DNA from 2 places in the Pseudovibrio sp. Ad46 genome. Region 1 is predicted to be linked to the other one. Evidence: riboswitches for the same ligand, from Rfam matches in the RefSeq annotation. Region 1 holds a riboswitch; the other holds the start of a gene.

Region 1 (7,558 bases):
TTCTGTACCGGAAGGGTACTCCGTCAAGTACATTGGCGAGTTCATAGGCGCTGTTGCAGGCCTACTGAGCCCGCTCGTCTTTATCATTGCGATGGTTGGTGCGTGGCGCGTCATCCGCAAAATGATAAAGCAAGACAACACGGCCAGCCTGCTGGTTCTGACGGTCCTGCCGTTCCTGATTTATCTACTCTTCCATTCACTCCATTCGCGTGTTCAGGGCAACTGGCCAGCACCAATGTATCCGACACTTGCCATGTTCGCTGGTATTGCAGCAGCTTATCCGCCTGCCAATGTTGGTCGCTGGTTCAAGGTGCTTGCCCCGACTACAGTCGGCCTGGGTGTCGTTGTCGCTGGCGTGGTCTATATCCACGCCTACACCCCGCTCAACACATCTCTGGGCCGTAAAGATCCAACGCACCAGATGCGCGGCTGGCAAGATATTGGGGATGAACTAACCGAGTTGGCAGACGCGAATGACATCAATTGGATTGGCACAACCAGCTATGGTTTGACTGGCCAAATGTCGGATGCGCTCAAGAAGACAGACCTCAAAGTCTACGGAATTCCTGAGCGAATGCGCTATGCAATGATTCCCGATAATCTCCAAAATCCCGAAAATAGTGACATGCTGTACGTCACCGAGGAAAGAAGAGACCGCTCACAAAAGCTGAAAACTAACTTCAATCAGGTTGAGCTGCTGAAGACCATCCCCCGAGAGAATAAGGGATTATTCGGAAAAACCGCTATTGAAAATGTACGGGTCTATCGATTATCAGACCCGAAACAGCCCCTGAAATCCAACTGAAACAGCTGAGATTCCGTTGCGTTAAATTTGCAGGCTTTGTTAAATGTACTCCTGAACCTTTTGGATTGGGAGATCCGCGCGATGAAGCGCATCCTCTTGACGAGTCTCGAATTTGGGCAAAGCTACGGTGTTGACCGGGCGATCTGCGATCTAATCATCGCAGGTCGGCTTTCTGCTGTAGGCTGCGTTGTCACTGGCAAGATGTGGTCGAGGGAGTTCTATCAGCTGCGTGACGTGGTTGCCTGGGCCGAACATGAAACCATGGTCGGTCTGACAGTCACACTGACAAAGCCCGCCGGACCGCTCACCGATTTTGGCCGGACCGTATTCGGAGAGACGTTCCCCGCCCCGTGGTGGTATGCAATGCGCAGCCCCATGAAGATGCTGCCGGAAGAGGCGATTGCCGCTGAGATCGCCGCACAGGTGGATCTGTTCGAAGAGGTCTATGCCCGTCCGCCAGCATTTGTTGCCATTCAGGGAAATCTCGCAAAGCATCCTGCCGTGCATTCAGCGCTCATCACGGTGCTCAGCATGATGACAGGGCGAGAGCCTGCACTGGTACTGCCTGCTGGTGTTAGTCGATCAAGCAACTCCATTTCAAAGCGCGCCACCAAAGCCGGATTGGAAACTATATTCTCAGGACCAGATCTGCCAATGGCTGATGAGGACACGGATCTGAGAGATTTCTTCTGGCACGGAATCAATGAGGCACAGGATTCGGCGATGGTCCTATGTCGGCCATCCTATCCTGAAGAGCAGGCCCAACCCGTCAAAAAGAAAAACGTACGCCAGAGCTCATCCCGTGAGAACCAGCTGAAGTTCCTGATAAGTGAGGAATTTCCGTTTCTTTTGATGGAAAAAGATATCTTCTTGTTCTAAGAACGATCTCTTCCTGCGGTTGAAGAGATCGTTCCTTTTGAATTTGCCATAAACGTTGGGGTATTTATGAACACCCCTAATTTGCCTAAAACTAAAGAACATCTCTGTGACTCCGGTCACAAAATGGCCGCATGATAGACCTAATTAAAATCATCAATTATATTGATGCAGCTTAAACTAAAAAACTGAATCTACGGCGCGTCAGGATCTTGTGGCAAGATGACAAAGTTCAAAGAACTCCTTCAAAATAGCTTTTCACTGTCGGGTTTGGCTGAGGAACACGCACACGGTCTCTCTGAGATAGCTCAGCCTATGTCATTGAAATCCGGCGCAGTTCTCTTCAAGGCCGGAGATCCGGGCAATGGTTGTTACGCAATCATCGAAGGCAGCATGAAAGTCTCCGTCGTCTCGTTGGATGGCAGTGAGCAGCTGCTCGCAGTTCTCGGGCAGGGCTCTCTGGTAGGTGAAATTGCTTTGCTTGACGGCAGTGAGCGTTCCGCTACCGTTACGGCACTCAAGCCAAGCCAGCTTGCATTTATCTCCAAAGCTGCATTTTATCGCTACGCCGATGAAAACCCCGCTGTTTACCGTCACATGCTGCAGATCGTAGCGACTCGCCTGCGTCGTTCAAACGATGCACTCGCTGCACGGTCCTTCTTGCCACTCAATGGCCGGGTTGCGCAGACGCTGCTGCAACTCTCTGAAACATTTGGCAAAAAAGTCGACAGCAACAAAATTCTTGTTCACTATAAGATCTCTCAGGCTGAAATCGCCAATATGGCTGGTGGGGCTCGGGAGAACGTCAGCCGCGTCCTCAATGTCTGGAAGAGAGAAGGTGTAATCAGCCGCCTCTCTGGATATTACTGCCTCGAAAAGCCGGAGGTGCTACGAGCTGCCGCAGAGCTTTAAACTCGGTATTTGAGTAAAAGTGACCCGAAGTAACAAGAAGGGCATGGGCCTTGTCCCTACAAGGCTCCTGAAACACCGAGATGACCTATCAGCATTTTGACATTCGCCCGCAGGACGAGTGCACACCAATCCATCCTGACCTGACGCATTCTCAAGTGCGTGCTTTGGTTGCCAGTCATTCAGAAAAACTCCGTCACAATGGCGAGCTGGCATCAGTCTACCAAAATAGCATGAAGTGCGACTGGGAGGATTACGAAGCTCAGGCCGTGCGATTCTGGTGCTCCGCTCTCATGAAAGACAGAAGCTATTCTGGCCGTCCACTTGGCAAGTATCGTGGTGCTGCAAAGCAGGTATGCAGCGATGATATTGCCAGCTGGTTGAAATTATTCGAGAATGCAGTAGATGAATGCGTTGCTGAAACTGCTCGGGCCAACACCAAGAAATGTGCGACCCAGGTTGTTGATTGCTTCCATATGGCGATGATCCCTGCTTGAGTAGTTGAGCTTCGCCATGCATAGCATTTCCTCTGGTGGATCTACGGAGCTTTAGAACTATGAATGATACAAGAGACGCTGTCGAAGAAGAGCAGCCAATTGGTGAACTGACCACGCGCACAATGGCGATGCCGGCAGACACCAATGCTTCTGGCGATATCTTCGGCGGTTGGGTTGTCTCTCAAATGGATATTGCCGCCGGTATTGCAGCAAGCCAGTGCGCCATGGAGCGCGTTGTGACTGTTGCGATCGACAGCATGACCTTTATCCGCCCTGTTAAAGTGGGCGATGTAATGTGTGTCTACTCCAATGTGCTCCGTGTTGGCAGAACCTCTGTAACGCTTGCCATTGAGGCCTGGGCTTTGCGCCACCGCTTTGGTTATCGCGAGAAGGTTACGAATGCTCAGTTCACCTTTGTTGCTGTTGACGATGACGGCAAACCGATTGTGATCTCTGAAGAGCAACGTGCTAAATACAACAAGGCTTAAGCGGATCGCGGACCAGGAACAGGAAACAAGCAGTGTCATCAAAAATTCCCGTTATGTCAGCGCGTGAACGGACACCGCTTGATCCTTCCATCACACCTGCCCAGATTAATCATCTGGTTGAGAGTTTTTACGGCAAGGTCCGCCAGCATGAAACGCTTGGGCCGATCTTCCTGAGAGAGATGGGCGAGGACTGGGGTCCGCATCTACACAAGATGAAGCACTTTTGGGCGTCAGTGCTGCTAAAAACTGGATCGTATAAAGGCAAGCCGGTTCCCGCTCACGCGAGGATTCAAGGGGTCACCACTGAGAATTTCCATGAGTGGATGGACCTGTTTGAAGACGAAGTCTATGCGATTTTCTCACCAGAAGCCGCACCGCTTCTTCTAGCAACTGCACAGCGCATCGCACAGAGCCTGTGGCTTGCAATGTTCGCAGACCCATTTGCCACGCCTCCTGCAAAATTCGGCAGCCGCGCAGCTTAAATCAGTTCTTATTTTAGTGCAGCTTACCTAGCTCGGGAACTTCTTTTTCGAGCGCAGCGCGTTTTGCCTGAAGTACTCACGCAAGGCTTCCAGTTCTTCAGGACGGCGGCGTGCAGTATCCGCAAACAAGCGCTCGTCGACAACCGTGTGGCAGCCTTCTGCCCAAAGCCGAAGCAGCACAGCAAACCTGTCGGAGCGCTCGTCGGTGGTCAGCGGCGTATTCGGCTGTCGGGTTGAATTGGAAAGCAACCGACTGCGCAGTCCTTTCTCCAGAATCAAGCAATCCAGCAAATAGGCAGCAGTAAACTCGTCGGCAAGGTGTGCGACGGCTTCCCTCAAAGATTGAGGCACATATTCAGATACATACGATTGCCATGCAGACTGTGGCTGACCAGCAATATCAAACATTAAATCCTCCATCGGTTTCCCGAGGAGGACTGGCGCAAAATCCATTGAAACTACCGCTTGGTTGTTACGAATGATGAAGACAGCGTCCTCACTTCGAAACCACATCCCTTTTGGCGGAGACCACCTTGCCCGGTTAGGCAGGTTGGCGAGGGCGCCAGCCCTTCTCTTGATGATGCGTAGGATTTGGCACGAAAATGAGGCAATTGCAAGTGGGCACCTTTCCTTTGTTCTTTGTCCACACTTTCAAACTTACGTTGTGTCGTATTCTAGCACCACAAAACGCAACTTCCGCTAAGTGAATATCTTCAATTTTTGTGGTTCTATAAACCGAATTCCCGTCATATCTGAGTATTCTCCTCAGACTTTGAATGAGCGCATAGTGGCGGCTCAAAAAGGCAGAGCATTTCAAATATTCCGATAAATTTTCTCAGTCAAATTTCTAAGCCCTTCAGGAAGGAAAAAAACGATGTGCACCACAAAGCCCGTTCTCTTTGGAGTCCTGACAGGGTGCGCTTACGCCTTGCTGCTAACCACATCTCTGGCGGCAACGACCACCAAAATGGTCGATGGTGTCAAAACAGAGTTTGTGGAGCAGGTCTCTGAAGAACAGAAAACTCTGGCTCGCAACGCTGAAGTTGTGGTCATGCCCAAAGGCTTCCACATCGAACCTTATGCAGCCGTGCCAGATGCCCGCCATATGGCCGTCGCGCCTGATGGCAAAACTGTCTTTGTAGGGACGACCACGGACAGAGTCTGGGTCGTTACTCCGGATGAAGAGGGCAAGAAAGCTGCAGAAGTTCGCCAGTTCGCTCCAGATCAATCCTTCATCATCCCAAATGGTGTTTGCTTCACAAAAGATGGCTCATTAGTCCTTGCTGAGCAAAACCGTGTTCTGAGTTTTCCGAACGCATTGGAAAATAAAGAGCAGGGCAAGCCAGCAGTGAAGGTGCTGGTCGGCAAGGGCATGCTTATCCCTCCCTCTGAAGAAAGCTATAATCACTCCTCCCGCGTGTGTGATCAGGGTCCGGATGACCGCATCTACATCTCTCTTGGCCAGCCTTACAACGTCCCGCCCAAGATGAAGCTGAAACTCTATGACAGCCTCGGCATCGGCGGCATTATCTCCATCACCGCAGATGGTATGGACCGTCAGGTCTATGCGACCGGGATCAGAAACTCCGTGGGCCTGGAGTTCCATCCAAACTCCGGCAATCTCTGGTTTACCGACAATCAGGTGGACGGCATGGGAGATGACATCCCGCCCGAAGAGCTGAACAAAGGCACCGAGCCGGGCAAGAACTACGGTTTCCCATGGTATGGCGGCGGAACGGTCCGTACCCCGCATTACATCGACGAGCCTGTCCCAAGTGGCGTGGTGAACCCGGAAGTCGAGTTAGACGCCCATGCCGCAAGTTTGGGCATGACATTCTATCAGGGCGATATGTTCCCTGAAGAATACAAGGGCGGCGTCTTCATCGCGCAGCACGGCTCATGGGACCGCTCAGTGCCAATTGGCGCACGTGTGGTGTTCGTGCCCATCAACGAGAAAGAAGAAGCTGGAGCCCCAAGTATTGTCGCAACTGGCTGGATTGATGCCAGCGGCGATTATCTGGGCCGTCCGGTAGACGTGGTCGAGCTTGGCGACGGATCCTTGTTGATCTCTGATGATTCTGCCGGAGGGATCTATCGCATGTACTACGAAGAGTAGGGCCCCCTTCTGACCTGCGACAATACACCTAAAAGCAAAAGACCAGAGCAGTGCCTCTGGTCTTCTTGAGTTCTATACTAAGCCCTTAGTGCTCGCCGGGGATACCTTTGTAAGCATTTGGACCCCAGACCTGCTTGACGCGCTGATCACGACCACAGCGATAGCGGTAGAACTTGTAGCGGATCGGGTTTTTCTCATAGTAGTTCTGATGATAATCTTCTGCATCATAGAACGGAGCTGCAGTGCGGATCGGTGTTACAATCGGGCGGTTCACCTCACCTGATTTTCCAAGCGCTTTCTTGGAGGCTTTTGCAGCCTTCAGCTGCGCAGGAGAGGTCGCAAAGATGGTTGTCTGATAGCTCTCACCACGATCACAAAACTGACCACCAGCATCAGTTGGATCAACGGAATGCCAGAAGGCTGTTAGCAGCTCTTCATAAGACACCTTGGCCGGATCAAACTTCACTTCCAACGCTTCAATATGACCTGTGCCACCAGCAGAAACCTGCTTGTAGGTCGGGTTTGCACTGCGGCCACCCGTGTAACCAGATGTGGTCTCAAGAACGCCCTCGATCTTGTCAAAGTCGGACTCGATACACCAGAAGCAACCACCAGCAAAAATAGCGGTTTCGGTCTCAGCAGCCTGTGCAGGCTGGCTCACAGCATAAAGCAAAGGAAGAACGGCAAGGGCTTTTGCAGCTTTGCGTGCAATCATCTCAGATCCTTAAATCAGGTCATGCATTGGAATTTCCAAAACCCTAGCAGCCACCAGCCCTCAACGGAAATGAAGTCCCTTCAACAAAACGTCAATCAGCGAGAGCATGGTTCGCGCTTCAAACCTCGCAGGACATATTCCAGCCTGTTACGTTAAAACCAGCCTTGTAATAGGTGCGTATGGCACCGTGATTGTCTGGGGCAACACGCAGTCCAATCCGCGTCAGGCCATCTTTCTTGAACGTCGCCTTCAACGCCTCAAGAGCTTTGGAGGCATACCCCTTGCCACGGTGCTCTGAGTAGACCAGAAAATCCATGATGAAGGCAGACGCATCATCTTGAAGGGAGTACCAGAGAAACCCAACTTCCACTTCGCCAGCCTTCGTTTTGTTGACGATGCTCAGCAGCTTATTGTGTTTGTTGCTTTTCCCCTCTGGAAAGGCCTTTGACAAGCCTTCCTCGGCTTTCTTCAGCGCGGCCTGTTCCTCCATTCTGCGATTATCCATCAGGTCCTGAGCGTATTCAGAGACGGAAATGATCTGAAACTCATCAAAACGAGCTGCGGGGAAATCCTGAAGAACAATCATGGTAAGTCCTGGTTGCCAAAGGTTGAAGCGCTTGGGAAGGCCTTGCGCTGATCATGCGACGGGAAGCTTAATTGAAGGCAAAGG
Region 2 (7,558 bases), on a different contig from region 1:
ACGCCGCCAAAGTTACCGCCCCAAACATCTCAAGAAGCTGCTGGAAAATGACAGAAGCCTCTTTGAGCACTGGACGCATGATGCCTCAATCATTCCAACCGAGTTCTTCCCTTATTGGCACTACCGCTTCCAAAAAAGCGCAGAGAGCTTGCAATCCTGCTGGAAGGTCTGGCGCGGTGCGGAGTATCAGGAAAAACTCAACCTCATTCTACGGCACATCGAAGAAAACGGCCCCGCTGGCACCTCAGATGTCGGCAAGAATGAGAAGCGCAGCAAAGGCGGATGGTGGGAGTGGAACCCATCCAAAACAGCACTTGAATATCTCTGGCGGACCGGACAAATCTCCGTCTCCCGGCGTGAAAACTTTCAAAAACTCTATGACCTGACAGAACGCGTCATCCCTGAGGATCACCGCTCCGCTAAACCCAGCCATGCAGAAACCATAGAGTGGGCTTGCAACTCCGCAATCGACCGCCTCGGCTTCGCTACGCCCAGCGAAATTGCAGCCTATTGGGACAAACTAGACCTTGCCGATGTCAAAGCATGGTGTGAGCAAGCCCAGAAGCGTCAGGAACTAATCCCTGTTGAGATTCAACCTGCCAGCGACACGAAGCCCAAATTATGTCTCGCACGCCCAACAATTGAAGATGAACTGAGATCCCTCGAAGCCCCATCCCAACGGATCCGCATCCTCAGTCCATTCGACCCGGCATTAAGAGACCGCAAGCGCGCTGAGTTCCTTTTTGACTTCAATTACCGCATCGAAATCTTCGTCCCTGAACCAAAACGGCAATACGGCTATTATGTCTTCCCCGTAATGGAGGGGGACAAGTTGATTGGCCGCATTGATATGAAGCGTGACAAAGCCTCCAATGCTTTGGCCGTAAAACGCTTCTGGCCCGAGGCTGGCATTCGCATGGGCAAAGGCCGCCAACAACGATTGGAAGCTGAACTGGAGCGATGCACCCAGTTTGCTGGCTGTGAAGATCTTCAGTTCCTCTCAGCTTGGCAAGGATAGCCCACTGGATGGCGGGACTATCAGAAACGTAAGTAACCTCCAATACTGCTGGTAAACGTCGCATTCTCGTCAGCACCAAGAGAGCAAATGGGCCAGCTTTTGCAAACTTTGTTGCGTATTCTGCTCTGCCTTGTGGCGCTGAATACCTCTGCTAGCCAGGCCCAACCTCTCTTCAATTTAGACGACCACTTCACCTTCAATCCGCAAGGCAAGTACCAACCCCGCCTCATTGGCCTGTTTGAGACAGATCGCAATAACACATCTGGAGCCGCCGAAGTCATCACGCCAGTCTTTCAGGACAGTCATGGCATGTTCTTCGCTGATGTCCGCTCCGGCAACTCCTCTGATGCTGTTTATCTCATAAGTGCTGGCGGTGGCCTCCGTCACTTTGTACGGCCAAACTTGATTGGCAGCACCTACATCTTCATGAACTACAAGGAAGATTACGAACGCGGCCCCGCAACTGCAGTCACCACGGGCATCGAGTTTTTGGCAAATAACTATGAGGCTCGCTTCAACGCACAATTTCCGACAAGCAAAGTCCGTATTCTGGAACCGGAGCCGGGTAGCACAGACCAACGCGAAAGCATTCCTCTCCTCAACCTTTCAGGAGAGATTGGCTACGACCTTCCCGGAACTGAGGATCTGGGGTTCGGCTTCCGCATCTATGCAGGAGGCTTTTATAGAACCGCCAACAACATTGAAGAGATAAGCGGGGCGCAGGGACGGTTTGAAATATCCCGTGCAGGCTGGTTTGGCGTACCTGGATTGAAGACCACATTTGTTGGCCAGATCCGCTATCACAGCGACATCAACTATCCCATTGGTGCTTTTCAACTTCGCATAGGCCTTCCCATCGTCAAATATTGGAAGGGCATCACTGTCGATAACTATAATGAGCTCTCTCACATAGAACGTCGCATGACAGAACGTGTGCGACGCCCCCTCACTATTCACAATCGCACGCGTCGTATTCCCTAGAACTCCACTTAAAATGAAAGCCCTAGGCATTAAACCACTCGAAGCGTTACCCCTCCCGGTTTCAGGGCATCACAGACCCCCAGCATTAATGTTAATCTTTTCCGATAGGATACCGCTTCCAGCTCTTCCGGGGACAACCACATGAGGACTATTCCACTCACGCTCATTCCGTTTTTGCTCTACAACGCTGTTGCATTTCGGTGGTTTGAAGATCTAGAGCCGGTGCTTGATCAAGGCTACAACGTCACTCCGTGGGCTGCCATTGTATTCCAGATCCCACTGCCATCCGGACTGCTTGTTCCTCTGGATGTCGCCACCCTTCTGCTTGCAGGCACTTTGGTCCTGCTCTTCGTTGAGATCATCAAAGCCACCAGAACCAGCACACTCTCACTGGTAGATCACAGCTTGTCTCTGTTGATCCTCGTGGCTTACCTAATTGAGTTCCTCTCGGTACAAGAAGCCGCCACTCCGCTCTTCCTTCTGCTCATGACCATCACGTTTCTGGATGTCATCGCCGGTTTCATCATCACCTTGTCCGGAGCACGGCGAGATGTAGTTGTGGCAACCAGCAACAGCTAACAACAAGTCTGCAGCATTGGGCTTTAATGCATAAAGGGCACCCGGTTGGATGCCCTCACGCTAGTTGTAATGTGCAACACGCTTAAAGCGCGGCCAGTGCCTTAGCAACATCTTCCAGCAGGTCATCTGCATCTTCCAGACCAACAGAAAGACGAAGCGTCTTGTCTGTAATGCCCAGCTCCAAACGCGCATCTTCCGCAACACTCTGGTGCGTAGTCGTCGCCGGATGGGTAATCAGGCTCTTCGCATCACCAAGGTTGTTGGAAAGGCTGACAATCTCCAGTGCATTGGAGAACTTGAAGGCCGCTTCCTTACCACCCGCCAAATCAAACGCCAGCATGGTAGACCCACCCTGCATCTGCTTGGCCACGATATCCGCCTGTGGGTGATCAGCACGGCCCGGGTAAATCAGCCGAGACACTGCAGAATGATCCGCAAGGAACTCTGCCAGCTTGCCTGCATTCGCAGTCTGACGCTCAACACGCAGAGACAATGTCTCCAGACCTTTCAGCAGAACCCAGGCGTTGAACGGGCTCATCGCAGGCCCAGTATGCTTGAACGGGTCATGGAATTCTTCCACAATCCACTTTTCATCAGAAAGCACGATACCGCCCAGACATCGGCCCTGCCCGTCAATATGCTTGGTCGCAGAGTAGATCACCACATCAGCGCCCAAGGCCAGCGGGCTCTGCCAGATAGCAGTCGCAAACACGTTGTCGACAATAAGCCGTCCACCAGCTTCGTGAATAATATCCGCAACAGCTGGAATATCGATCACTTCAAGCGTCGGGTTGGTTGGGCTTTCAAGGAATGCCGCTGTGGTGTTCGGACGAACAGCTGCTTTCCATTGCTCAATGTCAGTGCCATCAATCAGCGTGGACTCCACACCATAACGTGGCAGCAGCTTTTCGATGATGTATCGGCAGGAACCGAACAGTGCCTTTGGTGCAATCACGTGATCGCCAGCTTTAACGCAGGCCATAATCGCAGAGTTAACAGCCGCCATACCAGAAGCCGTGCCGCGTGCGGCCTCAGCGCCTTCCAGTTCACACATTCGTCGCTCGAACATTCCTACGGTCGGGTTTGCGTACCGGGAATAAATATAGCCCGGATTCTCGCCCAAAAAGCGTGCTTCTGCCGCTTCTGAGCTGTCGTAAACATACCCTTGTGTAAGGAAGATAGCTTCGGATGTTTCACCAAAGCTGGAGCGCGTTGTGCCTCCATGAACAAGCCGAGTTGCTGGCTTCCAGTTCTTTGCGTCTGTCATCGCTCATTCCTGCCCGAAGAGATATCGCTCTACCCCTTCATTAAAAAACCCCGGCGCGGGCCGAGGTCTATACAAGAACCCGACCCTTTAGCTACTTGTTTTACGTGGTTGCAAGCCGGTCGACCAAATCACCACGGAATAGGCAGCGTTTTTACCTCGAAAATACACTAGGGTCAATCAATCAGCTTAGGTTGCAGACTTGGCGAGAGATCAAACTTACGTTAATCAGTGTCAGAACGATTTGAGTACGAGTGGGGCGGAACCAACAATGACAGGCATTCTTCCGGCAAAAGCGATTGAAGCTATGTTTGCCAGCGGTGCAATTCAAGCAGACAGAGTGCCCGACGAGGACCAGATTCAACCTGCCAGTCTTGACCTGCGCCTCGGCGTCAAAGCATGGCGTGTCCGGGCCTCCTTTCTGCCCGGCCCCGACGCGAAAGTGGAAGACAAGCTGGAAAAGCTTATCCTGCACGAGATCGACCTCTCCAAGGGCGCCGTGCTGGAAACCAACTGCGTTTACATCGTCCGCCTTCAGGAAGCGCTGGACCTTCCGGCTGAGCAATCCGCCACAGCCAACCCGAAAAGCTCCACGGGCCGCATCGATGTGTTCACCCGCGTCATCACAGACCAGGGCCGCGCATTTGACCGTGTTGAAGCTGGCTACAAAGGCCCGCTCTACGCTGAGATCTCTCCAAAGACCTTCCCTGTGCTGGTCCGCGAAGGCTCTCGCCTGTCCCAAATCCGCTTCCGCGATGGTGAAACCCTCATCAATGATGAAGACCTGACCAAAGTGCACAACCAGCACACGCTGGTTTCTGGCGGCAAGGACGAAGACGCAATCAACAACGGCGTCCAGGTGTCCATCGACCTGAAAGGCTCTGGCAAAGACAGCCTCATCGGCTACCGCGCCAAGCGCCATACAGGTGTGATCGACGTTGACCGCAAAGACGCACAAGACCCGGAAGACTTCTGGGAACCGCTGTACAATCGCGGCGATGCAACGCTCATCCTCGACCCGAACGAGTTCTACATTCTGGTCTCGCAGGAAGCCGTCCACGTCCCACCGCAATACGCCGCTGAGATGGTGCCATTCGACCCACTCGTCGGCGAATTCCGCGTCCACTACGCAGGCTTCTTCGACCCCGGCTTCGGCCACTCCACCGTTGGTGGCACAGGGTCCAGAGCCGTTCTAGAAGTCCGCTCTCACGACGTTCCCTTCATCGTAGAACACGGCCAGACGGTTGGCCGCCTTGTCTACGAGCACATGGAGGAAGTGCCAGAAACCCTTTACGGCGAAGGCATTGGCTCCAACTATCAGGGTCAGGCACTAAAGCTCTCCAAGCACTTCAAAAGCAAAGAACCGGTAGGAGCATAAGCCCATGCCCCTCTTCACCGTTGAGCAGGAATACAACGCGATACTGGAAGAAAAGAAGTCACGCTTTCTTGCCTTTCTGGTACCCCATGTAGACTTTGCTCAGCGGCTGGCGGATCTTCGCGACGAGCACAAAAAAGCCAACCACCACGTCACCGCCTTCCGCAGAATGCTCCCCGAGGGACGCATCGATGAAGGCGGCAAAGACGATGGTGAACCGTCTGGCACCTCCGGCATGCCCACACTCAAAACACTCATTGGGGCAGACCTTGTGGATGTGGGCGTCATCATTGTCCGTTACTTCGGTGGCACAAAACTGGGCACCGGCGGCCTGGCACGGGCCTACTCCGGCGCCGCAAATCTCGCCATTCGGGAAGCTGAGCTTGTGCCATGGCTGCGCATCAAAACCCGCAGTGTCTCTGCCAGCTTCTCCAGCAGTGCCGAACTGGAACGCCAGGTCATTCTGCTACAGCTGGAAATCATCGAACGCACCTTCACAGAGGACGGCGTAACCCTGCTCGTCAGCGGTCCTGAAGATCAGATCGACAAGCTTTAACCTTCTGTACTTGCTAGCTTTTTCATGCCTCTCAGCATTTCCATCGCACCCAATTAATTAAAATCCTAATAAAAACTTAAACTTTGGCACGCGCCTTGCGATGTAAATCCCAGGAAATGGCATTTGTCTCATTTTGAGACGGTCGGGGGAGTGAAGTCATGCGTGTCACCCGCACTGGAAAAGCGATTAACACTGGAACAGACGCTGATCGTCGCTATCGCGATATCGGCTCTCGCCGTCACGCCAAAATCACAGAGCAAAATGCAGAGACTGTTTCAAGACGGAACACCTACGGGAAACCAGGCAAGGAACTGCAAGTCTCTGAGGATGTCGCCACCACGCAAACTCAGCACGAAAAAGACGCCCAGTTCTATGACCTGCCAAAGCGCATCAACGTCTTCCGCTGCAACTCCGCTTTCCTCGCCCACCTCATCGGCATCAAAGAAAACGCCGCCCACCTGCGCGACCGCCGCCGCGTAGAACCCGAGGAAGGCGCCATCAGCTACACCACCACCGAAAAAGCCCCCCGCCTCATCGGCGAAGGCCGCATCATCGAATACAACGCTTGAAGAAATAGAACAAAAGCTATTTCAAAAACTCTTAGACTTCGCTAGGGAGAGCCTCTTGTACAATCTGCGGATCAGGCTTTGCTCGAATACTTCTACATATTCTCCTTTAACGGATATAACTTCCTCACGGTAAATTGCGCGCACTTGGGCTTTAACGTCCTTAGCTGGCCGTTACTCTCGACGATCCTCGTTGTAAATCGAGCAATGTCACCCAGACTCCTGATGATCGTAGCAGTAAGCCAATTATTGCTCTTCGCCTTGATGACATACTTGTCAGGCGGACAAAGCGGTATCTTTGCAGTCCCAGATACATATTTCCACATCGCTTGGGCTATATTTCCAATACTTTGCCTCATCACCATCCTTTGGGGTTTGATTATGATGTTCCTGAAGGATGTGCCGAAATTGACCCGACCACAGGCCATTTTTTATTACATTTTCAGCTTGTTACTAACCTGTGCTAACCCCTTGGGCCCTCTATTGGCATTCACCACAGGTGTCGACGGTTTCTTATATCACGATGTCACATCTGCCTTCGTCTCAACACTCGGCGCCGTATTTGCAGCTTTTGCCCTAGTAACGTTCTTGCCCGCATCAGCTGGCGCAATCATCTATAGCTACCCAAACCCACTAGTTCGTCGAGGGTTAATGACAGCAAGCTTACTCGCATGGAGCGCGTTTTCGCTCTGGATTTTGGATCACAGCCTCCAGTACTTCAATATAAGATCCGTAAAACTGGTTGCCTCAATTTTTTAACAGACAAGGCAATATGGACGGACATCACAAACACCAACAGCACCACATGACATCCCATGTAGTGTTGAACCAGAGTTCCCGATAATCGGGATGAGCAAGGCGGCAGGCAATACCTGCGCTACTTGTTAGTAATGAGTCTTCGGCATTGGCTACACGCCTTGCCCGGGCTTTCTTGTAATGAACTACGTCGCCTCTTTTGCCTATAAGGCACGATAGCCGGTTTCCCGGAAAGAAAGTGGCTTATCCAGACACGTTTCCATGCCCAAACAGTTCCTCCGTCTTTGACAAACACATCTGCAAAAGCAGGTTTTACTGCCGGTACATCTGCATCCGTCGCCGCGTGATACCCTATAGTCCTGGGCCCTTCCCCTCAAACCATGCGGTCACGTTTGAAGTTCGGTTCACCGGACCACTGAAAGGTGCGTTACGTCTCCCAACAGCCCAACCCAGCCTACGACAC

The links. Region 1 has a riboswitch for S-adenosylmethionine ahead of PsAD46_RS07655 (hypothetical protein). Riboswitches for the same ligand answer to the same signal wherever they lie in the genome.
Region 2: another riboswitch for S-adenosylmethionine. It lies ahead of PsAD46_RS00775 (O-succinylhomoserine sulfhydrylase); the one in region 1 lies ahead of PsAD46_RS07655 (hypothetical protein).

Annotation. Positions count from the first base shown of each region.
Region 1 covers NZ_LMCG01000040.1:143,228-150,785, forward strand. Annotated here, with positions in the region: gene PsAD46_RS07625 (glycosyltransferase family 39 protein) at 1-805, shown strand, start outside; gene PsAD46_RS07630 (ChbG/HpnK family deacetylase) at 887-1,684, shown strand; gene PsAD46_RS07635 (Crp/Fnr family transcriptional regulator) at 1,904-2,593, shown strand; gene PsAD46_RS07640 (group III truncated hemoglobin) at 2,674-3,087, shown strand; gene PsAD46_RS07645 (acyl-CoA thioesterase) at 3,147-3,575, shown strand; gene PsAD46_RS07650 (group III truncated hemoglobin) at 3,608-4,057, shown strand; gene PsAD46_RS07655 (hypothetical protein) at 4,085-4,465, opposite strand; SAM-I-IV-variant riboswitch at 4,513-4,643, opposite strand; gene PsAD46_RS07660 (PQQ-dependent sugar dehydrogenase) at 4,932-6,173, shown strand; gene msrA (peptide-methionine (S)-S-oxide reductase MsrA) at 6,259-6,888, opposite strand; gene PsAD46_RS07670 (GNAT family N-acetyltransferase) at 7,007-7,474, opposite strand.
Region 2 covers NZ_LMCG01000001.1:156,688-164,245, forward strand. Annotated here, with positions in the region: gene PsAD46_RS00760 (crosslink repair DNA glycosylase YcaQ family protein) at 1-1,018, shown strand, start outside; gene PsAD46_RS00765 (hypothetical protein) at 1,106-1,999, shown strand; gene PsAD46_RS00770 (hypothetical protein) at 2,141-2,578, shown strand; gene PsAD46_RS00775 (O-succinylhomoserine sulfhydrylase) at 2,661-3,845, opposite strand; SAM riboswitch at 3,913-3,990, opposite strand; gene PsAD46_RS00780 (2'-deoxycytidine 5'-triphosphate deaminase) at 4,114-5,220, shown strand; gene PsAD46_RS00785 (YigZ family protein) at 5,225-5,773, shown strand; gene PsAD46_RS00790 (hypothetical protein) at 5,932-6,342, shown strand; gene PsAD46_RS00800 (hypothetical protein) at 6,565-7,098, shown strand.